Regions from separate parts of the Pseudoalteromonas sp. SaAl2 genome, predicted to be linked through region 1. Evidence: riboswitches for the same ligand, from Rfam matches in the RefSeq annotation. Region 1 holds a riboswitch; the other holds the start of a gene.
The links. A riboswitch is a leader RNA that binds a small molecule or an ion and turns the genes downstream of it on or off. The one in region 1 is predicted to bind cobalamin.

Region 1 (15,294 bases):
TGACATCACTCACCACTGTAATGAGCGCTGTGCCATTGGTACTTGCATCAGGCCCCGGCGCTGAGAGCCGTATGGTAATTGGTGTGGTTGTATTTACTGGGGTTATCGTCGCTACAATACTGACATTATTTGTTGTGCCAGCAGCATATTATGCATTAGCTCGTAATACGCAATCACCTGAGTTTTTACAGCAAAAACTTAACCAACAAGAAGCAGACAAACCACTCAAAGAAGAGCTTTAAGCGATATTCAGCGCTGATATAATCATATATCAGCGCTTCTCTTTGTTTTCATGCAATAAAAAAACCACCTTACTCGTTCTTCTGATAGGCTAGAGCATATTCGCAATTTAACGTTTTATGGAGTAAAGAATGAGCAAAACAATTGAAACAGCGACATTTGGCGGCGGTTGTTTTTGGTGTATTGATGCTGCATTTAGGCGTGTAAAAGGTGTTACCAATGTAAGCTCCGGCTACACAGGGGGCGAAACTGATGCTCCAACCTACCAACAGATATGTACAGGCCTGACAGGTCACGCTGAAGTGGTAAATATTGAATTTGATAGCTCTGAAATAAGCTATGAGAGCTTATTAGCTATGTTTTTCACCCTGCATGACGCAACGCAATTAAACCGCCAAGGTAACGATATTGGCACGCAATACCGCAGCGTAGTGTATTTCCACAATGATGAGCAGCATACCCAAACAGCTGATTACATTGCTCAACTACAAAACCAAATACGCGAAAAAATAGTCACTGAGGTAAGCCCTGCAACCACTTTCTACCCAGCTGAGCAATATCATCAAGACTACTATGAGCAAAACCCAGAACAAGGTTATTGCAGCATTTTAATTGCCCCCAAGTTACAACGTTTTGAAAAAGACTATAAACAGTTTTTAAAAGACTAAATTATTAAATAAAAAAGCCCGTTATGGATTAATCCATAACGGGCTTTTTTATTTAGGGGCTGCAATTAACCAAAGCTCAATTCAGTAAATGTACTTAGAACTGATAACTTGCACCTGCAAAGAAGCGTCGATCAGCCGTATTATAGTAGAACACTTCGCCTGTCGTATAATCCATACTTGAATCAACAGCGTCATACTGCTTATCAAATAGATTTTCAACTCGTAGAGAAAACGACAATGATTGGTTGAATTGGTAGTTTGCAGTTAAGTTCCATAAAGTATAAGAGCTAAGCTTTGTTACCTTACCTTGACGATCACTACGGTATTGCATATTAAAACCCGCGTCGAAATCACCCCACTGTTTCGCAACAAACCAATTTACTGTACGTGGCGAAACATACGTTTGAGCAGCACCTGTTTCTTTATTCTCAGCATCTAAATAAGTAAAATTAAATTGATTATCAAAACCAAGAACTGTATTAGCAAAACTAAACTCCACCCCTTCATGACGAGCTTCATTAATATTTGCAGGTTGCCAATCTCCCGCAGCATTTGGAGCCCATGCTATAAGATTTTCAACATCATTTCTAAAGATAGATATATCAACTTTGGCTTGTGTAAAATCAAGTTTCAAACCTAACTCCTGATTAACTGAAGTTTCCGGAACTAAATCAGGGTTACCCGAGTTGGGGTAATATAAGTCATTGAAAGTTGGTGCTTTAAAACCAGTGCTTTGACTCATTCTAAAGGTAGCATTTTCATGTAAACGATAACCTGCAGCCGCAGTATAAGTTGTTTCATTTCCAAAATACTGATCATCATCATAACGTAAGGCAAAATTAGCGAGTACTCTCTCATTATCGTAGTAGGCACCCACAAAGCCTGCAAATACTTCACGATTATCTTTACTGTAATCACCAGAAGTTTCTGATATATCATCTTCGTACCAGTTAAGACCACCTGAAACATCAAACTCATCATTAATAGCATACAAGCCATTATAATCTATTTGTTCACGTTTAGTTTCAAACGCATCTATCACCGTTGCACCGGTATAGTCTACACGAGAGTTATCAGAGCCATCATTCGCTATTGCGATATCAATTGAGTGAGTTTGTTGCCCAAAGGATTTTTTCCAGCCAAGGCCTAACTGGTAATTTTCAAACTCATTATTTTCAACGGTGCTATCAACTGGCGAAAACGCACTATCATATTGAGCATAGCCCTCACTATATTGCCCCTTCGTTGTTAGCTCCCCCAACAATTCATCGGCATATTGAATGTTAAAGCCTATATTTTTATTTTCATAGCCATCGTCATCCGGTGCTACGCCTTGTAATACATCAAAGCCATCTGTTTTTTCAAAACCAGCATTGAAGGAAGCTGTAACTTTATCTACAACAGTTGTTCCTGCAACCTGATAACTTTGATACGCATCAGAACCAAATGTTGCATCTAGCGTTAAGTCCTGAGCTTGTCGGGTAATAATATTGATTACACCTGCAAGTGCATCGGAGCCATACACCGCTGCTCTAGAGCCTTTAACTATTTCTATTCTTTCAATTGAATTTAGAGGAATATTACTAATTGATTTGTAGCCTAGAGTGGCAGATCCAGTACGAATACCATCAACTAATATAAGTGTATGACGCGAGCTTGAACCGCGAAGAGAGACACCTGAACTTTGGCCAAACCCGCCATTAGAGTTAATTTGAAAGCCCACTTGTGTTTCAAGTAGGCTAGGTAAGTCTCGTACATTACTTATTTCAATATCACTGCGTTCGATAACAGCTACGCTGGCAAGTACATCGTCAATTGATTGCTCAAATTTATTTGCGGTAACTGTAATGCGTTCAATTGGTTGCTCTGCAGACACAGAAAAAGATAACGCAGCAGCGATTGCTACGCCTAGAGTAGATTTTTTTAGCATGATATCCCCTGACTCGTGCCCACCGCACAAGCAATAGTAAATTTGTATCAAGGCCGGTCTCCGGACTCTGTGCTTATAAACACATTACCGTTGCGGGGGCAGTGTTGGGGTTGTAGTCTTCATGTCTACGCACCAACTTCCCGATTATCTCACTAAAAATTTCAATACCTTGAAACCTATACCTTAGTATTTAGTAAGCACCTTGAAAATAGGTCGCTATTGTGATTATTTTAAGGGCGAATGTCAATGGACGGCTATACATCTAAAGTTAAATTAGCGAGTTTGCCTATTTTTGATCAAAGGCACGAGTTGGCGAGTTGGCGAGTTGGCGAGTTGGCGAGTTGGCGAGTTGGCGAAAAATATTAGCGTGACTTTACTTCAAAGAAACTAAATTGAAGATAGTTATTATCTTTTAATACTAAAAACAAAAACCGCAACAAGTGCGGTTTTTTATGATTTATTTTAGCTTTTTAACTTATAAACCAGCGCGATCTTTAATTACTGGAATAAGTGCAGAACCGCCATGGCCATTTGATTCAGCCCAAGCTATATCAGCACCATCTGATAATGAGCTTTTAGATAGATTTTTAACTACATACTCACCCGCATCAACTGCATTACTAGCAATTGCATGGCGTAATAAGTTATTACCATTGCATAAAACCGCATCGTAAATATTACGAATCTTTACTCGTGAGCTTTTCAACTTACTGCGAAGACGGTTTTTATCGTCTGCCGCGATATACTCACAAATTGACACAGCTAATTGATCATCAGCTTTAACCGGAGCGCTAAAAGCCACCGAACCAGAAATAACAGCAGTAACAACTAGTAATGTTGATAATTTAACCATTGGACACCCTTGCGTAATACTTTTTACCTATGCTTATTGGTTATTATTATACCAATCTATAAGTTTAAGCGCAATAATGTTACTCAACTTTATCCAAGGTTACGAATTTATACTGATGTAAATTTTTATCATCGGGGTTATTAATTTGTTCTTCAACCACCTGCCAATTAGCAACTTTTTCATAGTCAGGAAACTGAGTATCTCCTGTAACATCAAGATTTATAAAAGTTAAATACAGTGTGCTTGCTTGTAATAAAAACTGCTGATAGATATTTCCACCACCAATAATCATCACTTCTTCGCAGTCTTTAACCAGCAACAGCGCCTCTTCAGGTGATGTTACTACCTCAACCCCTTGCGCACTGTATTGAGCATTACGACTAATAATAATATTTTTTCTACCTGGCAATGGACGACCGATCGACTCAAATGTTTTACGACCCATGATCACTGGCTTACTCATAGTTACACGTTTAAAATGCTGTAAATCAGCAGGTAAATGCCAAGGCATTTTATTATCTTGGCCAATAATACGATTGTTCGCCATGGCTGCAATCATTGAAATCTTCACAGTAATCACCTAATACTTTATAACTAAACAAGAAAAAAGGAGCATCAGCTCCTTTTTAAAATCTATACGCTACTAACGCTCGTAGACAACTTCAACATCATAGTCATCTTCGTCCCAGTCTTCCCAATCATCATCATCGCTATTTTTAGTTGCATCTTTATGGTAGGTATCCCACTTAAATTCAACTTCTTCATCTTCGATTGGTACAAACTTCTCTTTAGGCATACTATCAAGTAACGCCATGATATCGTGACAAAGTGCTTGTGTATTTTGCTTATTAACAGCTGAGATACGGTAAATATTTGTTTCTTCACCTAGCTCTTCTGCAATTTGTTCACACAATGCTTGTGCTTCATCTTCTGGAAGTAAGTCAATCTTATTAAACACCAACCATCGCGGCTTCTCTGCAAGTTTAGGACTATATTGATGTAACTCATTAATAATGGCAAACGCATTATCAACAGGACTAGAACCATCAACAGGCATGATGTCGATAATGTGCAATAATACACGGCAACGCTCTAGATGTTTTAAGAATCGAATACCTAAGCCTGCGCCATCTGAGGCACCTTCAATTAGACCTGGAATATCTGCAATAACAAATGACTTATTCGCATCTGGACGTACTACACCTAAGTTTGGTATTAGCGTCGTAAACGGGTAATCAGCTACTTTTGGTTTTGCAGCAGATACACTGCGAATAAAGGTTGATTTACCTGCATTTGGCAAGCCAAGTAAGCCTACATCAGCAAGTAGCATTAGCTCAAGCTTAAGCATACGCACTTCACCTGGTGTGCCTAATGTCTTTTGACGTGGCGCACGGTTAGTACTTGATTTAAAACGTGCGTTTCCTAAGCCATGAAAACCACCTTTAGCCACGACTAAACGTTGACCATCTTGTGTTAAATCACCTAAAGATTCCTGAGTATCAACGTCTGTTACACGTGTTCCTACAGGTACTTTAATGTATAGGTCTTCACCTTTTTTACCGGTACAATTACGGCTTTGCCCATTAGTACCACGTTCAGCACGATGAAAGCGCTCAAACTGATAATCGATTAAGGTATTTAAGTTTTCATCTGCTTGTAGATAAACACTGCCACCATCGCCGCCATCGCCGCCATCTGGGCCACCGTCAGGGACATACTTTTCACGACGGAAAGACACGATACCACTGCCACCGTCACCAGCTTCTGCGCGAATTTCTACTTCATCTACAAACTTCATGATTACTCACTTTAGGATTGGCTTGTTAATTACTCTATTATATACCCAAGTGGCCTATAGAGCACACTATGTGTAAGAACACTTGGGTATATATTCTCAAGGCTTAAAACAAAAAACCCCGCAAAGGCGGGGTTTTTTAAGAACCGGCTCTGATTACTCAGATACGATGCTTACGTATTTACGGTTTAAAGGACCTTTTTGTTCAAACTGAACTTTACCATCCGCTTTCGCGAAGATAGTGTGGTCTTTACCGATACCTACGTTTGAGCCAGCGTGAAAACGAGTTCCACGTTGACGTACGATGATGCTACCCGCTAGAACTGATTCGCCACCAAAACGCTTAACACCTAGGCGTTTGCTTTCTGAATCGCGACCGTTACGAGTACTACCAGCTGCTTTTTTATGTGCCATTTCTAAGTACCTCTAATTAAGCGCTAATGCCAGTGATTTTAACTTCTGTGAACCATTGACGATGGCCCATTTGCTTACGAGAATGCTTACGGCGTCTAAATTTAACAACCTTAATTTTCTCACCGCGACCATGTGAAACAACCTCAGCTGTTACTTTACCACCGTTTACGAACGGTACACCGATCTCGATTTTCTCACCATCAGCAACTAAAAGTACTGAATCAAATTCAACTGCTGCACCAGTTTCAACGTCTAATTTCTCAAGACGAATTGTTTGACCTTCAGTCACACGGTGCTGTTTACCACCACTTTGGAAAACCGCGTACATAATTAACTCCGTCTGTGCGCCCTCAAATCGACGCAACTAAAATATTCTTCAATAGGGCGCGAAGTTTACGCTAATGCGTAAAAACTAGCAAGCCTGTTTTTTAATTAAATGAATAAAAAATAGCTGCATTGAGAGCAATTCAATATTTTCACCTATTTTATATTAAATCACAGGTATGCCAAGCGCTTTTTAACACAAGGTGACAAATAAATTACAGCCTTTGCAAAGTCATCATCAGAATAAAAAGTAAACATGTGAATTATCGCTATTTTTAACTTAACCCTTGCAAAACGAGTTAAAAAAGCACTTTAAACCTATTTTTTCAGTGAATTGTCACAAAATATCGAGCGGGCGCGTTTTTTGTTGTACAATCGGCTGCGTATACCCATTAAAATTGGCTCGGAGATCAATGGATATAAAAGCTATCCAGGCGTTAATCGAAAACGATATGAATGACGTCAATCAACTTATACATGCACAAATGCGCTCAGATGTAGCATTAGTAAATCAACTTGGCTTATATATAGTTAATAGCGGCGGTAAACGTGTTCGCCCTATGTTAGCTATTTTAGCGGCAAAAGCGCTTGGTTATAAAGGGAATGATCACATTACCTTAGCAACTATCGTTGAGTTTATTCATACAGCAACTTTATTACATGATGACGTTGTCGATGAGTCTAACTTGCGCCGTGGTACGCCAACTGCAAATGCAGAGTTTGGTAATGCCGCAAGCGTACTTGTGGGTGACTTTATCTATACCCGCTCTTTTCAGCTGATGGTAGGTATTGGCAAAATGCAAGTTATGCAAATACTGGCTGATGCAACCAATGTCATCGCTGAAGGTGAAGTCTTACAATTAATGAATTGTAATGATCCTGACACCACCGAAGACAGCTATATGCAGGTCATCTACTCTAAGACAGCAAAATTATTTGAAGCCGCCACAGGGCTTGCTGCCGTTATTACGGAGCAAGACGAGAGAATTCTTAAGGCACTCAACCTTTATGGTATGCATCTGGGCACTGCGTTTCAATTAGTTGATGATGTACTTGATTACAATGCTGACGCTGAACAGTTAGGCAAAAATATTGGTGATGATTTAGCAGAAGGCAAACCTACGCTACCGCTTATTTATGCAATGCAGCAAGGCAATACAGAGCAGGTTCAGTTAATTCGTGATGCTATAGAGCACAGCAACGGAATGGATCATTTAGAATCTATACTAACGACGTTACGAGAAACAAACGCATTAGAATTTACCATGAAAAAAAGCTGATGAAGAAGCCGATAAAGCCATAGCCTGTTTATCAGTGCTAGATGACTCACCTTATAAAGAAGCACTGATCAGTTTAGCCCGTATTGCTGTTGATCGGAGTCACTAAAAGCACGTATTAAAATACATAACTTCGAGCAAAAAAAAAGCCTGCAATCGCAGGCTTTTTTATTACCACCAATTACTTGGCAGTAATAACAAGATTATGCGTTGATGAAATCAACACCTTCTTGAATATCTTTTTTCAGTGTATCTAACATGTCGTTTTTAGCTTGTTGCTCAAACGCACTTAGCTCACCATAAGAAAGAATTTCTTCTACGCCGTTTTTACCTAAACGTACAGGGTGTGCAAAGTATTCTGCATCACCATCTTCAATAGCTACGTAAGCGTAATCTACAACGTCTTCACCTTGTAATCCCTTAACTAGAGACATACAAAAACGAGCTGCTGCAGCACCCATTGATAATGTAGCTGAACCGCCACCTGCTTTAGCATTTACTACTTCAGTACCTGCATTTTGGATACGTGGAGTAAGAGCTGCAACTTCTTCATCAGTGAAAGTAACACCTTCAACTTGAGAAAGTAGAGGTAGAATAGTTGTGCCTGAGTGACCACCAATTACTGGTACTTTTACAGTTGCAACATCAACACCTTTAAGCTCGGCAATAAATGCTTCCGAACGAATTACGTCAAGCGTTGTAATACCGAAAACACGGTTTGCATCATAAGTACCCGCTTTTTTGAATACTTCAGCAACGATTGGCACTGTGCCGTTTACAGGGTTTGTGATGATACCCACTAATGCTTTAGGACAGTTAGCTACAATACCTTCAGCTAATGTTTTGATGATTCCGGCATTTACGTTGAATAAATCAGCACGATCCATACCTGGCTTACGTGGCATACCAGCAGGGATAAGTACAATATCACAACCTGTTAGCGCTTGATCTAATGCGTCAGCACCAAAACCAGCTACTTTAACATCTGTTGGGATGTGAGAAAGGTCAACAGCAACACCAGGAACCAACTGGCGCAACGTCATATAGTGATAATTCAGAACCAGCTGGTAAACCTGTTTTTAATAATAAAGACAACGCTTGACCGATACCGCCTGCAGCACCTAATACAGCAACTTTCATGGGAATTCTCCGTAATTTAAGGTAGAAAATATTTGTGGCACTAAGATAAAGAAATTAGCGCCTAAAAACAAATTTATCCTGCTTATTTTGCATATAATTTCGACCATAGTTGTAAATAAACTGTTCTATGGACAAAAGCATACCTCAAACGGCGACTTAATAGCTCTATTCACTAATAAAAACAACTACTGCATAAATATTCATTTTTGTGTAGAATTTAGGACATCAAATAACAAAGCAGATAAATGACATGCAACCACAAGATAAGCAAGAAGCGTTAGTTAAAGCCTTTAAATCACTTTTAAAAGAAGAAAACTTTGGTTCTCAAGGCGAAATTGTTGACGCCTTAAAAGAGCAAGGCTTTGATAATATAAGCCAAAGTAAAGTCTCACGCATGTTAAGTAAATTTGGTGCTGTACGAACCCGTAACGCAAAACAAGAAATGGTTTACTGTTTACCTGCAGAAATGGGTGTACCAACAGCAAAAGCCCGCTACGCCAGCTGGTTATTGATATTATGCATAACGAAATGATGATCATCATTCGTACCAGCCCTGGTGCTGCACAATTAATTGCTCGCTTGCTCGACTCTTTAGGTAAAGCCGATGGCGTGTTAGGCACCATTGCTGGCGACGATACAATATTTATTGCCCCAGCTAAGATCTCAGAAATCGATATCACATTAGAGCGCGTGCGCATCTTATTCGATACAGTTTAAAGCTGCTTTAAAAAGTTAATTGATGGGGCGAAAAATGCCGAGCCCATATCGGCTTGCGTAAAGTCGAGCCAATGGTCGTAGCAATCGCCCTGCCCTAACCTACTTTTTAATACTATTTCAAATGCACTACCTTGTGCTGCACAGCTAATCGATAAGACACCTTGTTCATAAACATCACCATAAGGCATGCTTTGGCTTAACAATAAAGCTTGACCGTGCTCATCTTTGAGCTCAGAACCGTACCGCATGGCTCGTTTCAACACTTGGCTCTAATAAGTTATTATCTAATCGAGTGCGACCCATTATTTGTTCTTGCTCATAGAGCGATAAATGCTGCCAAACACTTAAATCATGCTTATAACGTTGAACATGAATATAACTGCCTTGATCTTCAAAATGCCCAGGATTATTTACTAACGCTGTTACACGCTTTTGCCGGCCATGGGGAGTGTTTCCACCTAAAATAAAACCATTAAAATCGCGACCGTCTAAAAATCGAAAATTACGCACTTGTTCAACTAATTCAACATCAGGAGCGAACAATTGCAGTATTTGTAGCGCAAAAAGGTGGTTAACATCTTCTCGATCTGAGCGTATTTGCACAAACAAATCAAATGGTTGAGCCCCCATCACATGATCGTTATGAGTAATATTAGGAAAACTTTGAAGTTGACTCGGGATAAATTCTGGCAATATATGCGGCCAGTATTGTGCGCCTACAGCAACAAAGCTAGATAGCATAGATTCTGAAAATTGATCGGCAAACTCATCCTGAATCGCACTAACTCGCTTTAATTTTTTGCGTAGTGACTCATCATGACCATCAAATACATTAAAAAATAAATGCAAACCGTGTAAGTTTGCTTCAGCACAAATCCCTGATTGCGCTTGCGCCATGGAACATCCTTAACTTAAATTGGACACAGCTTTAATTATTTATCAGTAAAAAAATTTACCGTGTGTGGTTTTATTTTTATTGTAACTAGTTCATTTATATCAAATGACTGCGCTAGTTCAGCGGCAACTTCAATTTCTTGCTCATTAACTACTACTTTATAAACATAACTTGAACCAATAAAACGACGGCTTAGCACCTTAACTGTTTGCTCACATTGCACCGAGAAAGGCGTTAGAGTTAAATGATGCGGGCGAATATATAACTGCCCACTATCTGAGCTATGGTGATGCGCAATAAGCGATTCGACCACTCCGTAGCATGTCGAATATTCAGTCGCCGTTAATACATCTGCATTTAAGTATATGCCCTGACCTAGAAACTCTGCAACCACCTTTGAGTTTGGAGCGCTAAAAAGCTGCTCTGGCGTGCCTTGCTGTGCAATTTTACCTCGATGCATAACAGCCAACGTATCAGAAAACGCAAATGCCTCTTCTTTTGAGTGAGTAACAAACACGGCTGAAACCTGCTGATTTTTAATAATGCGGCGAATATCAGCAATTAATTCAAAACGAACTTGAGTGTCTATATTTGAAAAAGGTTCATCAAGCAATAATAAGCTTGGCTTATAAGCCAACGCCCTAGCAATAGCAACTCTTTGCTGCTGCCCTCCTGATAACTGATGTGGAAAACGCATGGCACAACCTTGCAACTGCACTAACTCAAGCATTTCGTCAACACGTTGCTGCTTTTGGCTTTTACTCATTTTAGTTAAGCCAAATCCAATGTTATCTGCAACTGTTAAATGCGGGAACCAACGCATAATCTTGAAACATCATGCCAATATTACGATGCTCAGGTGCTAAAAAAGTATCCTCATCAGAAACCAACTTAGTATCAATGAACACCTTACCTTGGTTAGCAGTAACAATACCCGCAATCGCTTTTAAAGTGGTTGTTTTACCACAACCGCTTGGTCCAAGCAGACAAACAATTTCATCTTTTTCAACAGTTAAATTTAAATGTTCGATCACTGCAGTATCATTATATTGATACGATAAATTTTCTAAAATTAAACTACTCATTTAACTGTGTTGCTCCATTGAGCGATTAACAAAATACAAAGGCACTAAGCCTACCACTACAATAGCAAGCGCAGAGATAGACGCCAGCTCCAATTGCTCATCACTGACATATTGGAACACATGTGTCGCCAGAGTTTCAAAATTGAATGGCCTGAGCAGTAAAGCAGCCGGTAGCTCTTTCATACATTCAATAAACACTAATAAGCCTGCGGTTAAAATTCCACGTCGTAATAAAGGAATATGCACTTTGCGTAACGTTTGCCCATAGCTTTTCCCCATAGATTGGCTTGCCATATCAAGCGATGGACTAATTCGCATAAAACTCGCTTCAACAGCACCGTGCGCGATTGCGTAAAAGCGCACTACATAGGCAAAGATTATGGCAAATAACGTTCCACTAAGCAGCAGCCCTGGTGCAGCTCCAAAAGGCTCTAACCAAGTATTAAGGCGGTCATCAAGTAAGGTTAAAGGTAGTAGTACAGCAATTGCTAAAACAGTGCCCGGTAATGCATAACCCGTACTGGCTAAGCGCCCTGGTACAAGTGAATATTGTTGTGTGCTAATTCGCTGATAAAACACCACCAGCAAGCTTAAAATAATAGTGATCACACACACAATGCCGGCAACTTTAAAACTTTGCCACGCGTACAAAAAAACGCGTCATTCCACGCTTGCTCGGCATACGCAAATGCATAATTGAGTAACACCGCAACAGGTAATACAAACGCAAAAAATAACACCGCACAACAAAACAAGGTTGCCGACCAAGCAGTCTTCCCCTTTAAGCTGTAAAGGGTTTCACTGTTAAACCCAGACTGGCGCTCAAATACAGCTTGTTTTCGACGGCTAAAACGCTCTATCATCAATGCTAAAAATAGTATTAACAGCATAATACCTGAAATTTTTGCCGCTGCAGTTAATGAGTAATAACCAAGCCAAGTATCGTACACAGCCGTTGTTAGTGTGCTTATTGCAAAGTAGTTAACTGTGGCAAAATCTGCCATCGTTTCCATGCTTATTAAGGTAAGCCCAGCCACTATTGCACCACGAGCAAGGGGTAAGCTCACACGATAAAAACTTTGCAAAGGAGACAAACCCATACTCTGGCTTGCCTGTACTAATTTAAATGATTGTTCGCGTAATGCGGTTTTAAAAATTAAATAAAGATAAGGGTATAGTACCAGTGCAATCATCATGATCGCACCAGGCAAAGTACGAATATCAAAAAACCAGTAATCATCGGGTGATTGCCAACCAAACCAATTCCGCAGTACTATTTGTATAGGGCCTGCGTAATCAAATAGGTCAGTGTACACATAGGCAATAATGTAAGTTGGCATAGCCAGGGGGTAACATTAACGCCCATTCAAACTGCTTTCTACCAGGAAAGCTACAATAGGCTGTAAGCCAAGCTAATGGTAATGCAAGTGCACAACTCACTACGCACACACCCACAATAAGCACTAATGTATTGCGAGTGTAATCCCATAATACGGTATTCCAAAGGTGGCTAAAAACATCAGAGTCGCCTTGCAGCGACTCGAAAAGTAAAAAGCATAATGGGGTTACTAATACAAGGCCAGTAACCCATGCAAAAAGTTGCCATCGTGACCGCGAAAAATTAAGACTCATTAAAGATCGAACTTCACCTCATCAATCAACTTAAGCGCTAACGGACGATATTTGCTAATCTCATCAAGGGGTAAACTGTCTTCCTTAAAGCTACCCCATGACGCTACTAAACTTGATAATTCCACACCTAGCTTAACCGGGTACTCCATATTAACCGAGGCATACATATTTTGTGCCTTATTGTCGGTCATAAACTCTATTAGTTTCAAGGCATTTTCTGGGTTTTTAGCGTACTTAGTAATAACCACACCCGATACATTAATATGTGAGCCTCTATTATCTTGATTTGGGAAGTTGATATTCACCGCATCGGCCCATGGTTTTTGCGCCGCATCTTGGAGCATTTTGCCAAAATAATAGCTGTTGCCTAATGCTAAATCACACAAGCCTTCTTTAACAGCCTTAACCTGAGCGCGATCATTACCTTGTGGTTTACGTGCAAGGTTAGTTTTTACTCCCTCAAGCCACTGTTTAGTTTTAGCTTCACCATGATGTGCTATCATAGATGCCACTAACCCTAAGTTGTAAGGATGTTTACCTGAGCGCGTACACAACTTGCCTTTATATTTAGGATCAGCTAACTCCTCATAGTTTAAATGCGCCAATGCACCAACTCGCTCTTTTGATGAATATACATTACGCACACGCTTAGTCAGTGCAATCCACTGACCTTCATCATCACGAAACTTAGCTGGCACATTATTATTAACCGTTTCACTGCTAATAGTTTGGGTTAAATCAAGTTCATCTAGCTGGACTAAATCACTAAAATTAGATGTCAGTACTAAATCCGCTTGGCTATACTTACCTTCACGTTTCACTCGCTCGATCAGTCCTTTTTTAGCAAATACCACATTAGTTTTAATACCTGTCTGTTGAGTAAAGTCATCCAATATAGGTTGAATTAAAAACGATTGACGAAAAGAATATATATTTACTGCATCATCAGCCAAAACAGGGGCTGAGATTGTCAATCCAAGCAAAATAGCGAGTGTTTTTTTCATAAATATTTTTCATCTAAATAGTAATTATTATCAGCAAATAATACCTTTTCCCTATAAAAAGTGCACCCATTATCTAAGCAAAAGAGATAAAAGGAAATTGCTTGTGAGATATATCTTACGGTACTGACAGCTAATGAGTATAAATAACAGGACAAACGTCATAATCACTCACTAAGCAATTGTTAATAAAGAACTTGTTAAAATATGATAAGAGACAGCCTAATTTTGAGTGTAATTAAATGCCTATTTTGTTTGCTTAAACGCTCTATACTTACTTCATCGGTTAAGCAAACAGGCTTAAATGAGTAAACGGACAAGGAATGATTACTCAGCAACCTCGGATTAAGGTTACGTTAGGAAAATAAGGACTCACGGACAGGCTCAGGATGAGTAACACAAAGGATAGTACACACACGGACAGCGTCAAGATGATGCGAAATGGATGACAACAGGGCTCGAAGGAGAGTTGTTATACAGGAAGTTACAAAGCGGACGAATGGACAGGCCTGAAAGGCAACGCAATGGAACTGTTTAATAAAAGGATAGCATCAGGAAGGTGCGTAACGGATAGGTAATAGATTTTACCAATATGGAAGAATGGATACTACTTGGATACAGGCCCGGATAGCCTAAATTGCGCAGAACGAATAAGTAACAGCGTAATCACATGGATTAGTAAAAATTAGGAGTTGATTAAGTTCAATTGCAGGATGCAGAAAATTAGAAGATTCCGCAAGCGCGACTAGAGATAGTACGCGCTTTTCTTTTGCCTGAAATTCAACTATCAAAAAAACCTATATTTTATTGTGCAAAACATTTTAATAAATATTTATATCTTATTGTAACGCATGCAACGTATAACTTTACTCGCTATAGTGGCCGACCTTTATTTCGTTTACCTAATAAATACGCATCGCGAAACTTCATAAAATGTTGTTCAAGTTTATTGGATGCATCAAACTCACCAGCTAATGCCAACACCATGATTGCGACTTCAGCAGTGCCAAGTTGATGTGCATGAGGTGCAACCCGTAAACGGTAATCCGACAGTTTTTCAGCTGTAATCGATAATACCGGTAAGTTATCAAGATACGGGCTCTTACGAATCATTTTTTTAGCCTCACGCCATGTGCCATCCAAAAAGATGAATAATGGGCGCTTGCCCGGTTGCGGTTTAACCTTCGTTATCACTCGACTAGCATCTTCAACATCTGTGGCAGGAAAAATCACCATTGGCTGATATTGAGGATCGTTTAACAAAGCTAAAAGTTCACGGTCAGGGTCTGTTCTGTCCCAACGAAAGGCGTAATTATCAGGCAC
Region 2 (15,294 bases), 110 kb from region 1:
AGAGTAGTCGGCGACACCTATTTGTAACGCGTAAGAACCAATAGTATCGGCGGCAATTACTTCCACAGCCACGTACAGAGCGATACCAATTACACCAAATACGAGGTGAGGATGTTGTAAGGCTTCTTTTACTTCTCCTTTGCCACTGCCTTCAGACTCTTCGAAGACTAAATCAGGTAATGGTGCAAATTTAGCAAAGAGTGCAAACAATAGAATAAAGCCTGCAATAGCTAAATAAGGTAAAATTAAACTATTTGCCATCGCATCTTTTTGCGCTTGCGATAATTGATCTCCGTCGGCAACGACACCACTTACTACTACGGCAGCAAAAATCACCGGTACAATAACACCTGCAAACTTATTTAATAAGCCCATAATACAAACACGTACTGCAGCTGATTTCTCAGAGCCCATTTTTACCACATAAGGGTTAATCGCTGTTTGCAAGATTGTTTGCCCCACACCAATCATTAATTGAGCAAATAAGAATATTTCAATCATTTGCATTTTAGCTGCAGGAATATACATCAAAGCAGACGTAGCCATAACCGCACAGCCAATCGCCATCCCATTTTTATAACCAACACGCTTAATTAGCATGGCCGATGGAATACCGGCAACCGTTACGGCAATGTAAAATGAAGAGATAATAAACGAAGCTTGTAACGGAGATAACACCAACATTTGTTGTAAAAATGGAGTAATTGCACCATTAAGCCAGGTTATACACCCTAAAATAAAGAACATTGATCCTGCCAATGTCATTGGCAGCCAAATACTGTGCTTAGTATTTGCTTCTAACTCGACGGTTGCTTCCATAGTTTTATCTCAACAGTTTATTTTAATTAATTATTTTAGTATTGCAGCGGAAATGCTTTTAAAAACCAAGGCACGGCAATACTAAAATTATTTTTATTACATAAAATTAATCATACACCAACAAAAATGACAGCGCTATCATTTTACATGAAAGTTACTCATAAACGACTTCCACTGCAGATTAAAGTAGAAAATAAATTTTACTTACAATAAGTTAGATAAATTCTGGAATTATATTTTTGAAAAGTTTATATCGTGCACAAAAGAATTCGCTCAAAGAGTATGTTGATTAGCTCACCCTGAGCGTCGTTAGAATCGTTATTTTTTTGATGCAGCTTTACGCCCTTGGCATGTTGCAAGTATTTGTTTCTGTCGATTGATTGAAGCGCTATGCCATTCAAGTATTTCCTCAAGGCTGCGAAAACAGCCAATACAAATATCTCTACTATCTAAGCAGCAACATCTAATGCAGGGATTTTTTTGGTTCAAGTTCATTATTGTCACGCAAACTAACCCCACTATTCACAATCAAGTTTACCTAACTTTAGTTTGAATTTAGTCGTGTGTCAGTTAAATCGTCTGCATCAATGCATGTAAATTAGTATTAAGGTTAAGTAAAAAGTACATTATACAAAGCGCACTCCGGCATACGCTTTGTATCTATTAAGCGAGTTTAATCTTGGCTATCCTGTTTTTGACTAATCATCGCATCAAGCTTTTCACCCCCTTTAATTCCAAAATCGAGCGTGCGAATTGGGAATGGAATACTAATGTCAGCTTCTGCTAATGCTTGTTTAACGGCAACAACCGCTTTGTGCCTTACGGTCATAAAATCCGCTTCACCGGGGTATTTTATCCAAAACCAAACTAATAAATTAACGCTGCTATCGCCAAACCCTTCGGCATAAACTGCGGTTTCGTCTTGCTTTATAACAAAATCAAACTCATTGATTTTTTTAACTATCACCTCGGCAGCTTGTTCTGGATCATCACCGTATGAAATCCCCACAGGCACTTCAATGCGGCGAACACCTAAGGTACTGTAGTTACGTAATACATTACGAAATAGGATTTTATTTGGCACTAGAATTAATTGACCATAAAAGTTTTCAATCAGGGTATTACGTAAATTAATTGATTTAACCGTACCAAAAGCATCATCGGTTTTAATGACATCGCCAGTTTTAAAGGGTTTTCGAATACCCATGGCGATGCCTGCGATGAGGTTTTCGGTCATATCTTGAAACGCAAAACCAATTGCTAAACCAACAATACCGGCACCTGCAAGCAATGAAGTAACCGTGCCTTTTAACCCCATAAAATCCAGAGCAATAAAGACCCCAACACATAAGACGATCATCTTGAAGATGGACGCCATTAAATCGGCTATTTGCTTGGAGTCTAACGATCTACGTAAAACCTTACGCACCATGGAGCCTAAAAAGCGCGCGAGAATTGAAAATACAATGGCAATCAGTACTGCGACGATAAAGTTAGGTATATGGCTTATAACAATATCAAACCAGCCTCCGAGCTTTTCTTCGATAAGCTTTTCGGCTTCACTAATTGAAGGGATATTTAGCATGATTGATCCTGAAAACTATTATTTAATAATCAGGTTATTGCAAAATAAACGCCAAAAATAAAAAACCACGCATTTGCGTGGTTTATTTAAAGCTTAAATGTCGCTTAGTTTTGCTCGTCGCGTAAAAATACAGGCTCAAGTTCTTTACTTGTGGCTTCTTCACTAAAATAGTAACCATCCACTGTAAACTCTTTGAGCTGACTTAATTGGGTTACTTTATTTTCAATAATATAGCGAGCCATTAAGCCGCGTGCTTTTTTGGCGTAAAAGCTAATAATTTTATATTGACCATTTTTACAGTCTTTGAAATGTGGTGTGATGATTTGCGCAGATAAGGTTTTTTTATCAACCGCTTTAAAGTACTCGTTTGAGGCGAGGTTCACTAAGTATTGGCTGTCTTGCTCAGCAACAACTGTATTGAGCTTATTAGCAATAATACTGCCCCAAAATTCATACAAGTTCTTGCCGCGGCTGTTATCAAGCTTGGTGCCCATTTCAAGGCGGTAAGCTTGCATTAAATCAAGCGGCTTCAGTAACCCATATAAACCAGACAAAATACGCAAATGGCTTTGCGCGTAATCAAGCTGCTCAGCTGTGAGTGTATCGGCGGCTAAACCACCGTATACATCACCGTTAAAAGCGAGCACGGCTTGTTTTGCATTTTCTGTAGTAAACGGCTGTGACCATTCACTAAAACGAGCAGCATTAAGCCCTGCTAGCTTATCGCTGATTTTCATTAAGCTACTAATTTGTGCAGGTGTAAGCTCACGACAAACACTCATCAGCTCTTCACTGTGCTCGAGCAGCTCAGGGTGACTGAATTTATCTGTAGTAGGTTGGCTTTCAAAATCTAAATTTTTTGCAGGTGAAATAACAGTGATCATAGTTAGCTATTGACTTGTAAATTATTTAATGTCAATTTCAACATTAAATGAAACGAAATGCACGTTTTGTTTAGTCCTACCTTACTTTTGCGCGGCAAAATTTGCATTGCGCCTTCGTTCTTTACTGATACGGACATATGACCTATCAAGCGCTGTCACAGTGTTGCAGTATAAGGTAGTTACAGTAGATTTTCTTTTAACTTGCTTGGAATGAGGAAAAGCAAATGACTTCAGCTCTACAAAGGCTCAAACAACATTCTTCTATCGTAGCCGACACCGGCGATATTGAAGCGATTAAAAAACACCAACCTGAAGATGCGACGACAAACCCATCTTTACTTCTTAAAGCCAGCGAGATCGAAGCGTATAAGCCTTATTTAGATAAAGCATTTAGCTATGCTAAAGAAACCGAGCAAGATGCTGCCAAACAACTTGAACTCGCTTGCGATTACTTTGCCGTATTACTAGGTAAAGAAATCAGCGAGATTGTACCGGGTTATATCTCTACCGAGGTCGATGCGCGTTTATCATTTGACACCCAAGCAACTATCGATAAAGCCCATACTTTACTTAGCCTGTATGAAAAAGAAGGCGTAAGCAAAGATAAAATCTTAATTAAAATCGCTTCTACGTGGGAAGGCATTAAAGCCGCAGAGCAACTAGAAAAAGAAGGCACTAAGTGTAACCTTACTTTATTGTTTAGCGACGCCCAAGCACGCGCCTGTGCCGACGCAAACGTATTTTTAATCTCACCGTTTGTCGGCCGTATTTTAGATTGGCACGTTGCAAACGGCATGGAAAAACCAACCGACCCACTACAAGACCCAGGTGTGCAATCGGTTCGTAGTATTTTTGAATTTTACAAACGCCATGATTATAAAACCGTGGTCATGGGCGCAAGCTTCCGTAACACCGGCGAAATTATCGCGCTAACGGGTTGTGACAAGCTAACTATTAGCCCTAACCTGTTAGAAGACTTAGGCAAGCTTGAAGGCGCTCAAGAATACTTACTTGAAAGTGATATTCCTAAAGAGCCAAAACCTGAGCCACTTACAGAGTCTCAGTTCCGTTGGTTACATAACCAAGATGCTATGGCGACAGAAAAACTAGCTGAAGGTATTCGCTCATTTGCTGATGCGCAAGAGCAATTAGAAGCACGCTTTAAGGCAATGTAACCACTAAAATAATAAGTGAATAAACACTTACTTTAAAAAACGCCACATTTGTGGCGTTTTTTATTTTTTAACGTTAAAGATTTAATCCAGCCATCACATTTACGTAACATTAGTGTCACTTTTTTATTCTATTTTAGTTTGGCCTGTGATATAGGTATTTCCGAGGTTCAAAATTCAATAGGAGAAGTTCATGGATAGCCTAGACGATATTTTAGAAATATTAGAAGGTCCTAGTACAACAAAAAAGACCTCTCAGAAGAATAAAAAGAGAAAGTGGCGCGAAATCGAAGCTTTAAAAGATAAGCAGCGTTTACGCAAAGAACTACAGGAGTTAGACTATTTTGCAGACAACATTGCAATTGATGAGTTAGATTTTTAACTTAACAAGTAATAAATTAAATGGCCGCATGCTTAACAGCTAACGGCCTTTTTAATTTTTAACCTCAGGTTACTTACAGCTGCCAATTTATAGCGGCCTTGCCTTGCTGCTCAAGTAGCTTATTCGCTTTAGAAAAGTGCTGACAGCCAAAAAAGCCTCGGTGCGCTGAAAGCGGTGATGGGTGTGGGCCATTCAGCACAAAGTGTTTGGTTACATCAATCCCCTTACCTTTCTTTTGCGCATGAGCGCCCCATAAAATAAACACCACTCCGGTTGTATTATCGTTAATATGGGTGATCACCTTATCGGTAAATTGCTCCCACCCTAAATGTTTATGAGAGTGCGCTTGACCTTGTTCCACAGTCAGTACGGTATTTAATAAAAATACGCCCTGCTCAGCCCAGCTTTGCAAGTAACCATGATGTGGTACTACAAAACCGGGTATATCAGCAACAAGCTCTTTATAAATATTTTTCAGCGATGGTGGTAATTTAATCACCTCAGGTTGTACAGAAAAACATAAGCCATGAGCCTGCCCTTCGCCGTGGTATGGGTCTTGCCCTAAAATAACCACCTTTATATTGCTAAGCTCCGTGGCCTCAAAAGCACTAAACACTTGATGCTCAGGTGGGTAAACCGCAACGCCTTCACTGCGCCTTTGGGCAACATAAGCAAGGGTATCTTGCATATAAGGTTTAGCACATTCGCTTTGTAAAAATGTTTGCCACTGACTCATTTTGCATCCTCTATAACCGCTCTAGATTGATCTATTTTATTACACATATCATCTAGCCCATCAAGCATACGGGTGGTGAATCGGTGTAGTAAGTCGGCGTTGACTTGAATAAACTGATTATGTTTCACCGCAGGGACTTCTGGCCACTGCTGCCAATCAATAATCGGTTGTTTGGTTTTTGATTTTTCCTCAGGAAGAATAATCACCTCTGGTTTTGCAACGATCACGTTTTCAATACTAATAAGTGGGTAATCGGTGCGGTTATTAGCAAATACATTGCTACCATGACAAATTTCAATAAGTTGATTGATCCAGGTGTTTTTACTGACCGTCATCATCGGCTCAGGCCATAGCTGATAAAAAACAGCAACACTGACTTTGCCCTGTTGTTTGGCTTTTATAGTACCTAATTTTTGCTGAAATTCAGTCGCTGCACGCTTTGCCGCATCTTTTCGCCCTGTCAGCTTACCTAAACGAAGCAGCTCTTGTGGCACTTTATCAACTTCATTGGCCTCACTGTATAAGACCTTAACACCCATACGTTCTATCAAAGCTAAATCGTCAATTTTACTGCCTGTTTTCCATGCCAATACCAAGTCAGGCTTAAGCGCTAAAAGCTTTTCTATTTGAATACCTTGATGACCACCTAAACGCGGGATCTTATTCGCTGACTCAGGAAAGTCAGCGTACTCAACTGTTCCCACGATTTGATCGCCGGCGCCAATGGTATAAAGGTTTTCAACTATATGCGGGGCAAGCGCTACAATTCTCAATTGTTGCTTATTAGTGTCAGCCAGTAGATTAACACTGGCCAAGGCAAAACAAATAAATAATGCGAGTCTTAACACCCACATTAGTAATCAAAGCCAATTTGCGCTTTTACACCGGCATCAAAAGCATGTTTAACGTTACGTACTTCGCTTACTGTATCGGCTAACTCCGTTAATTTACGATGCGCGCCGCGCCCAGTTATAATTAGAGACTGCATTGGCGGGCGATTGGCAATCACCTCTAACGCTTCTTCTAAATCAATGTAGCCATAGGTGATCATATACGTAATTTCATCAAGCAATACGAGGTTGATTGATTCATCAGCAAGCATGCGTTTAGCTTCTTGCCAGGTGGCTTGTGCCGCAGCGGTGTCTGACTCTTTATTTTGCGTTTCCCAAGTAAAACCGGTATTCATTATAACAAACTCAACACCTGCCCCCTGTAATATATTGCGTTCACCACAAGGCCATGTACCTTTTATAAATTGGCACACAGCGGCTTTCATTCCATGGCCGACACAGCGTGTTACTGTACCAAACCCTGAGGTAGATTTACCTTTGCCGTTGCCGGTGATCACCTGAAAAACGCCCTTTTCTGTTTGCGCTGCAGCAATGCGCTCATCCACTTTGTCTTTTACTTTTTGTTGCCGTTGTTGGTGTTTGTCGGTATTTGTGTCGCTCATCTGCTTGCTCCTTACCAGTTTTGGTAAATTTTAGTAATTTGTGGAATATCTAAATGTTGTTTGCACATATCAGCTAAGCGCGTTAGTTGCTGTTCGCGATGTGTGTTTATATCTATATGCTGTTCTATACCACTGCTTGGTAACACCCAGTCGAGTATCAGTTGGCTTGCTGCACTGCTATCAAACAGGCCATGTAAGTAAGTACCTGCTATGTTGTTGTCACTTGATATAAAACCATCATATGTCACACTTTGTGGGTGTGTGGTAAATTTTAGTAAAGGCTGTTCAAGTGCAGGGCCACGGCTTTGGCCAGCGTGAATTTCATACCCCGTTACTTGGGCTTCACCGCCATTCAAATACATAACAGCCGATGCTTGCGTCAGTACTTTTTCAACACCTAATTGAGTAGTAAAATCACCAAGTCCTAGCCCTTTACAATGCTGGGTGCTTGACTCAACCCCCGCAGGGTCGTAAATATCGGTGCCTAACATTTGTAAGCCACCGCAAATACCCAGCACTTTACCACCATAGCGAAGGTGGCGCTTAATTTGCTCCTCCCAGCCTTCATTTTTTAAAAAGGCTAAATCACTGATGACATTTTTACTACCAGGGATAATAATCAGATCAACATTAGGAATAGACTGTGTGTGGCGTACGTAGTTTATATCTATTTGTGAGTTTAACCGCAGCGCATCAAAGTCGGTATGATTACTAATGTGTGGCAACAATAACACCGCAATTTTGACTTTCACTTGCGTGACTGTGTTATCAATAGCAACGGCGTCTTCCGCATCTAAGGCCAGATCATGCAAATAAGGTAAAACGCCAAGTACGGGTTTGCCTGTATACTCTTCAAGCCAATCAAGGCCACCTTGTAGCAGTGCAATATCGCCGCGAAAACGGTTGATGACAAATCCTTGTACTCGCGCTTGCTCTGATTCACTCAGCAATGCCAAGGTACCCACTAAGTGAGCAAAAACGCCGCCTTTATCAATATCTGCAATAATAATAACAGGACAATCCACCGCTTCGGCATAACCCATATTGGCAATATCACCGGCGCGCAGGTTGATTTCGGCAGGGCTCCCCGCTCCTTCAACAACCAGCAGCTCAAACTCTTCACTTAATCTGTGTTGTGAGGTAAGCACAGCATCCATCGCGACTTTTTTATAATCGTGATAAGCACCCGCTTCCATGTTACTAATCGCTTTGCCATGAATGATCACTTGGGCGCCAGTATCGCTATTGGGTTTAAGTAGTACCGGATTAAAATCGATTCTTGGCGCAACCTTTGCCGCGATTGCTTGTAACGCTTGAGCACGGCCTATCTCGCCGCCATCTTCGGTTACTGCGCTATTAAGTGCCATGTTTTGTGGCTTAAACGGCGCAACATGAATACCTTGCTCGGCAAATACCCGACACAAAGCGGCAACCAATGTACTTTTTCCGGCATCGGATGTGGTGCCTTGAATCATAATTGTTTTCATCATTAGCTACTTTTTAAGGTGAGCGGCAAGCCTGCCATTATAAATTCAACCCGAGCAACCTGTGCTGCTATTGCCTGATGTAACCAGCCTGATTCATCAACAAATTCGCGGCTTAATTGCCCCAGCGGCACAATGCCGTGCCCCACTTCATTACTAACAAAAATAACCTGGCCTGGTAGTACATGAAGCACATCAAGTAACGCCTGCTTTTGTTGCGCCCAGCAGTTATTATCGCCGCATAGGCAGTTCGTAAGCCACAGGGTAAGGCAATCAACTAAAATGCAGTTACCAGCTTTACTATGCTCAAGTAGCGTGTTTGCAAGCGCTATTGGCTCTTCAATTAACTGCCAGTGTGCTGGCCGCTGCTGCTGATGACGATGAATACGCGCCTGCATTTCATCATCATGTCCTTGTGCAGTAGCTATGTATATGACTGATTGTTGACTGTTTGTTGCTAATTGCTCTGCAAAGCGGCTTTTGCCACTACGGGCACCACCAAGAATTAAAGTATGTTGAGGTTTCATTGTGCAGTACTCGTCATTGAAACGATGAGCGTTATATAAATACTCAATTCGCTTAGCTGTTGCGCCGCCCCTAAGCAATCACCGGTATAACCGCCTAATTGGCGTTTAAACCAATGCATAACCATCAAACGTACGAATACTAAAGCTAGGGTGATTATTCCTAATGCCTGCCAAGTGACAAGCTGTAAAATCAACGTAGCGGCAAATAACAACGCAGCCGTTAATAATAAAGTGACTAAGCTGGTTTTAGATAAGTGCATAGCCAGTGGTTTTACTTTTGCGCTGGCATCTTCGCTGACATAATCCATGCTAAAAATAATACTGGTCGCAACAACACGGCTTAAGCATTGCCCTGCAATGATAGCAAATAACAGCACACCGTTATCATCACTTAATATCACTAAGCTTTGATACTTCAACAGTAATATAATGATAAGTGCCGCCGCGCCGTATGTACCTAAACGGCTGTCTTTCATGATGTTCAACTTTTGTGATACCTGCCATCCACCACCAAAGCCATCCCATACATCAGCCCAGCCATCTTCATGAAAAGCACCAGTCATTAACAGGCTCAGCGCTAACACTAACAACACACACATTGAAACAGGTAATATAAATTGTAGGCAGTAGAACACCAAAGCATGTACTAAACCAAGTCCTAATCCTACCAATGCAAAATAGCGACTAGCTTGATTTAAGTGATCGCCGGTCACCTCAAAGCGAAGTGTAATTGGGATCCGGGTTAAAAAACTAATAGCCAATTGTAGCAACTGCCATTGCGTGATGCTTGCTTTCACTTGGGTCATCACTTACACCACATCATCAACTACAGCGTCGGCAAAACTTGCCATTTGATTATAAAAACCGAGCGCACTTTGCAGCAAAGGTAAACTTAATGCAGCACCGGTTCCTTCTCCCAAGCGCAGAGCTAATTGCAGTAATGGTTTAACCTCTAAATGGGCTAACATTTTACTATGGCCTTGTTCGTTTGAGCTGTGCGCAAAAATAAAATACGCTTTTGCATTTGGATTAATTGTAATCGCGACTAAAGCCGCAGCGGTACAAATAAAACCATCAACGAGCACGGCCATTTGCTGTTCAGCAGCACTGAGCATGGCACCCACAATATGCACAATTTCAAAGCCACCAAGCGCTGCAAGCAAACTGATAGGATCATCTAGTTGAGTTTTATGTAAGATCAGTGCTTGCTCTACAACTTTTACTTTACGCGCAACCACCTCATCACTTACGCCAGTACCTTTGCCCACACATTCACTGGCATGGAGTTTAAGTATTGCCGCCATAATAGCGGCTGCACTGGTGGTATTGCCTATGCCCATCTCACCCAAGGCTAGAGTATTACAGCCACTCTTTTTAAGTTCTAATACAAGTTGTTTTGCATTGCTAAACCCTTGTTGTACCTGCTCGGTACTCATAGCCATGTGTTGATTCAACGGTTCGGTGATACCCCCTAAACGACAATCACGAATGTCCGTGTTGGGTACTTTCGTTAAAGTACCGCAGTCTGCCACTTCTAACTGCCAGCCTAGCTGATTGCAAAACACGTTAATTGCCGCGCCGCCAGCAGCAAAATTAGCCACCATTTGCGCGGTAACGTCGCTGGGGGCAATTGACACACCTTGCGCTGCAACACCATGGTCACCAGCAAACACGATTAATGTAGGCTGTTTTATAGCTGGCTGAAAATCTAAAAATTCACCTTGATTATCAATATCTTGACTAAAAATAGTCACCAATTGCTGTGCTAGTGGTTCAAGGAGACCCAGTGCACCAAGCGGTTTAGTTTTGTGATTAATTTTATCGCTTATCAGCGTATCGAATTGCCTATTTAGCGGTTTAACACAATGCATTATTAATACACCTTTTTACGAAAAAACAGCAAAGATAAAAAGAATACACTTCCAATGGCCGAGGTGATCACCCCGATTGGTAGCTCTTGATTGCTCATCACAATACGCGAAAGCACATCCACCCAGACCATAAATGTACCGCCAGCGAGTGCAGTCATAGCAAGGCCTGTTAAGGTTCCTTGAGATACGAAAAAACGTACTATATGGGGTATCATCAGACCCACAAAGCCAATCCCGCCACATAACGCCACCAAGAGCGCTGTAATTAACGAACTTAGCATCAACATTAGCAAGCGAAAGCGTTGCACAGGAATGCCTAAGGTCGCGGCACTTTCATCACCCAATAACATAGCATTGAGTTGACGCCTAAAACTCATTAATAAAATGATACAACTGAAGATGGCTAAAGCGGGTAACCAAAGTGCTTGCCACTGCGCTCTTGCAAAGCTACCTAAGGTCCAAAATAATATTGCGGTGATTGCTTGAGGATCGCTAAAATAAAGGAGTAAGCTGGTAAATGCGCTGAATAAAAACGACAGTGCAACCCCTGCAAGTAGCATTGTTTCAACCTGAGCAGACGCTCTACGCCCTGCAATAAATACCAATAGGCACATGGTCAGCATACTGCCCACAAATGCAGCCAGCGACATTGACAACCCAGCACTGATGCCAGTAAAGGTCATAAAACACACCACACCAAATGAAGCCCCTGATGAAATACCAAATAAATAGGGGTCAGCCAGTGGATTACGGGTCACGGTTTGCAAAATTAGCCCTGCAATTGCGAGTCCTGAGCCTGCTAAAAATGCCAATAACGTACGCGGCAAACGTAGCTGCCAAATTATCCGCTCAATAAACGAATCACTACCTTGGCCAAACCACTGTCCAATTACGCTGTGGTAAACATCAATAAACTTACTAGGGGCAGCTCCAAAGCTCAATGCTGCAAAAATACTCAGTACACTTAATACCACAGTTAGCGATAGCAATAGGTTATTTTTCAGCTGCATGAAGCTCTCCTGATTGATAACCATAAAAATACGTTATATGCGGAATTATTCGTTCTGGACTTTGCGGATGGCTAGATACTTGAGCGCACACGCCAAATACATCGCTGAGCATGCTCTCTGTTATAACCTGCTCCGGTGTGCCAGATACAACGATTTCACCGTGATCGATAACTAATAGCTCATCACACAGGCTGGCCGCTAAATTTAAATCATGAAACGATGCCAGCACTGTCACACCGAGAGACTTAGCTAATTCCATTAATTGGATTTGATATTTTACGTCAAGGTGGCTGGTAGGCTCATCCATAATCAAAAGCTGTGGTTTTTGTACTATGGCACGGGCAATTAAAGCTCGCTGCTTTTCACCACCAGAGAGCGAGTCAAACGCTTGGCTAGAGTGTTCTGTTAGACCGACTTGCTTAATAGCTTGAAGAATAAGTTGCTTATCTTCATTGGTAGTTGCGCTAAATAGCCGCTTGTGAGGGATGAGCCCAAGACTGACAACATCATACAGAGATAGATTAAATTGCGAGGGGGTTTCTTGCAAGACCACAGCAACCTGCTTGGCAAAATCATCAGCGCTTAATTGCCAAATATCATGTGCACCTAGCAGTACTTGACCACATGTTGGTTTATTAAACCGATAAAGGCAACGCAACAAACTCGACTTACCCGCACCATTAGGTCCAAGTAAGCCAATAAACTGACCTTGCGCAATGCTGATGTTTATTTTTTTTAGAATCGGTGTATTAGCAACAGTCCACGATAAATCGTCGACTGTGAGAAGCGCTGTTGGTGTCTGCAATGTTTATCTCTGCTAGCACGTGAAAACCCAATGCAGTAAACACAAGCTAATGCTTATGAAAAAAGATGAGTTTACCCGCTCAGTTATTTAAGTTGATTGTAACGTATTTAGTATCTGGCTTATCACTAATGTGGCTTACAGTTGCGGGAACAGCTGAGGACTTGCACCTCCTTCCTAAATACCCCTCTATTATGAGCGGGTGAGTTTATATTTCAATTAATATCTTTCTAGATGGCTAAAAACACCTTAGAAAACAATTTTAGGCCAGGCTTCACCTTGCTCATCAATATATACATCAACACAAATAAGAGCAGCATAATTGATTGAAAACACATTTTGGCTAATGAGCGACTCACGAGGGAGCTGACATAAAATAGCTAACAACTGCTTAATAACACCAGCATGCGTGATGACCAGGTGCGTTCCTGTATTTTGTGTACTGATCATCGTTAATAATTGCTGCCACCAAGTTTCAACTCGGCTATAAAACTCGTTCATTGACTCGCCATTTGGGGGAGTAATTTGCCAAGGGTTTTGCCAAAAATCTCCGATTGTCGGTGAGCTACCTTGTTGCCAAAGCATCTCATAGCTTTGCCCATCCCAATCACCAAAATCATACTCTGCAATTGCACTGTCTATATTGAGCGGAAGTTGGCGAGTATTAGCAAGCTTTTTAGCAAAGAGCTTACAACGATTTAAAGGAGAACTTATTACTGTGGTGATATCGCTCAGCCCAGCAACTTTATCGTCTAACTGTTGAACACCTTTTTTGCTCAATTCAAAGTCGCTACGCCCGGCTAACACATTTTGCTGTTCAAGTTCGCCATGGCGTAATAAATACACTTTAGTTGAGAATGGCTGCATAGCTGACCTAAATGGTGAATAGTTAATCTTTTAAAGCCACAAAAAAAGCGCCAAGGTGAAGGGCGCTTTTTAATCTAGTTTATTGAGATTATAAAATTTGGTTTTCTTTCCAAACTTGCTCTTTTTCCATGCGCTTTTTACGCTTGTCACATGGGTCATCACAATCACAAGCTTTATCAATACCTACGGAGCCTAGACCACCACAGCTACTCGCCATAGATTTTTTCTGCATAATCATGCCAATGGCCATTGCTGCGACAATTAAAATAAGTAAACCAAAAGTAAGAAGAAAAAGTGACATTGCTTAGCCCCTATTGTTCAGCAATTAAAAGGTGCTTGGCTAACGTAGCCAAGCTGAGTGTATTATAAACCGCTTTGTGCTCTGCTACAAATAGGGTTTAAATGCTGGGCTCGAATAAGTCACTAAACCATCCTTCGATTTAGCTATTAGATAGACCGCTAAGTCATTTTTTTCTGCATAGGCTTGAGCTTTATCCATGCCCATAATAGTCAATGCAGTAGCAAGACCATCGGCAGTCATTGCTGACGGATGTAATACGGTTACTGATACTAGATCATGACGACTTGGCATACCGGTAACGGGATCAATCAAATGACTGTAAGTCACACCATCCATTTCATAAAATATACGGTAATCACCCGATGTTGCCATGCCATTATTACCTGGCGCTAAAATATGATGTACTTTGCGTGTGCCTGGCTCTGCATCAGGTTGCTCAATCGCTATCCGCCAATCCTGATCGTTAGGCTTTTTACCTGCAATGCGCAGCTCACCACCAATTTCGACCATATAATTAGTTAGACCGTGACTTTCTAGCAGCTCTGCAACTTTATCTATACCATAGCCTTTTGCAGTGGCAGAAAACGAAAGCTCTAAGCCGTCAACCGTTTTTGCTAAGCCTTGCTCAGTCAGTTTTAATTTATCAACCCCAATTTTAGCAATCATGTTAGCTAATGCTTTGTCTGTTGGGCGCTTAGTTGGTTTTTTATCTGGACCAAAGCCCCATAAATCAATCAAAGGCCCCATTGTCACATCAAGCGTTTTAGTTGACTCGCCTAAACGAATCGATTCGCTCACCACAGCTCTAAAGTCACTGCTAATTGGCATGACTTCACCGGCATCTAAACGATTAAATTGGTTGATTTCTGACTCTTTAATATAAGTCGACATTGATAAGTTAATATCTTTTAGTAACTCGGTAATTTCAGGCAGTAAATTCAATGTATCGAGTTTTTCTTGCTTGGCAAATACTTTGATGTGATAGGTAGTGCCCATGGTTTTACCTTCAAGGTAAAGCTCTTTAGGCTCATCACTTTGGCCACAACCAGATATGAGTAAAGTGAGAGTAAGAAAAAATAAGGCAATTAATGCCTGCGGGTGAAAAACTCTATTCATGGCAGCCTACTTTAAATTTGAAATAAAAAAGCCTCGTAACAAGCATTGCTACGAGGCTGATATTCTAACCAAAACTAAACTGTTTTGGTATCAGTGTTAGCCACCAAAATCATCTAGTAAGATATTTTCGTCTTCAACACCTAAGTCTTTCAACATTGTGATAACAGCTGCGTTCATCATTGGAGGACCACACATGTAGAACTCACAATCTTCCGGCGCTTCGTGATCTTTAAGGTAATTCTCAAATAACACGTTATGGATAAAGCCTGTGTAGCCTTCCCAGTT

Region 2: it holds a riboswitch for cobalamin, as region 1 does, so the genes downstream of both, ACU8V8_RS13070 (ABC transporter ATP-binding protein) here and ACU8V8_RS13530 (TonB-dependent receptor domain-containing protein) in region 1, are expected to answer to the same signal.

What each region holds. Positions count from the first base shown of each region.
Region 1 covers NZ_CM129605.1:2,861,577-2,876,870, forward strand. Annotated here, with positions in the region: partial or broken gene ACU8V8_RS13520 (efflux RND transporter permease subunit) at 1-242, shown strand, start outside; gene msrA (peptide-methionine (S)-S-oxide reductase MsrA) at 372-908, shown strand; gene ACU8V8_RS13530 (TonB-dependent receptor domain-containing protein) at 1,003-2,838, opposite strand; cobalamin riboswitch at 2,873-3,025, opposite strand; gene ACU8V8_RS13535 (DUF3718 domain-containing protein) at 3,314-3,691, opposite strand; gene folA (type 3 dihydrofolate reductase) at 3,771-4,262, opposite strand; gene cgtA (Obg family GTPase CgtA) at 4,335-5,489, opposite strand; gene rpmA (50S ribosomal protein L27) at 5,643-5,900, opposite strand; gene rplU (50S ribosomal protein L21) at 5,917-6,228, opposite strand; partial or broken gene ispB (octaprenyl diphosphate synthase) at 6,638-7,610, shown strand; partial or broken gene mdh (malate dehydrogenase) at 7,705-8,641, opposite strand; partial or broken gene argR (transcriptional regulator ArgR) at 8,892-9,358, shown strand; partial or broken gene ACU8V8_RS13575 (Dyp-type peroxidase) at 9,355-10,255, opposite strand; partial or broken gene ACU8V8_RS13580 (ABC transporter ATP-binding protein) at 10,291-11,338, opposite strand; partial or broken gene ACU8V8_RS13585 (ABC transporter permease) at 11,339-12,970, opposite strand; gene ACU8V8_RS13590 (Fe(3+) ABC transporter substrate-binding protein) at 12,970-13,974, opposite strand; gene ACU8V8_RS13595 (tRNA-uridine aminocarboxypropyltransferase) at 14,845-15,294, opposite strand, start outside.
Region 2 covers NZ_CM129605.1:2,748,733-2,764,026, forward strand. Annotated here, with positions in the region: gene nagP (N-acetylglucosamine MFS transporter NagP) at 1-819, opposite strand, end outside; gene ACU8V8_RS13005 (DUF1289 domain-containing protein) at 1,138-1,314, opposite strand; gene ACU8V8_RS13010 (mechanosensitive ion channel family protein) at 1,493-2,404, opposite strand; gene yaaA (peroxide stress protein YaaA) at 2,509-3,288, opposite strand; gene tal (transaldolase) at 3,513-4,463, shown strand; gene ACU8V8_RS13025 (DUF3545 family protein) at 4,654-4,842, shown strand; gene ung (uracil-DNA glycosylase) at 4,916-5,578, opposite strand; gene ACU8V8_RS13035 (cobalamin-binding protein) at 5,575-6,432, opposite strand; gene cobO (cob(I)yrinic acid a,c-diamide adenosyltransferase) at 6,432-7,031, opposite strand; gene ACU8V8_RS13045 (cobyric acid synthase) at 7,043-8,518, opposite strand; gene cobU (bifunctional adenosylcobinamide kinase/adenosylcobinamide-phosphate guanylyltransferase) at 8,521-9,042, opposite strand; gene ACU8V8_RS13055 (adenosylcobinamide-GDP ribazoletransferase) at 9,039-9,848, opposite strand; gene cobT (nicotinate-nucleotide--dimethylbenzimidazole phosphoribosyltransferase) at 9,852-10,913, opposite strand; gene ACU8V8_RS13065 (FecCD family ABC transporter permease) at 10,916-11,923, opposite strand; gene ACU8V8_RS13070 (ABC transporter ATP-binding protein) at 11,907-12,728, opposite strand; cobalamin riboswitch at 12,817-12,947, opposite strand; gene ACU8V8_RS13075 (histidine phosphatase family protein) at 12,975-13,592, opposite strand; gene nqrM ((Na+)-NQR maturation NqrM) at 13,681-13,893, opposite strand; gene ACU8V8_RS13085 (FAD:protein FMN transferase) at 13,978-15,009, opposite strand; gene nqrF (NADH:ubiquinone reductase (Na(+)-transporting) subunit F) at 15,106-15,294, opposite strand, start outside.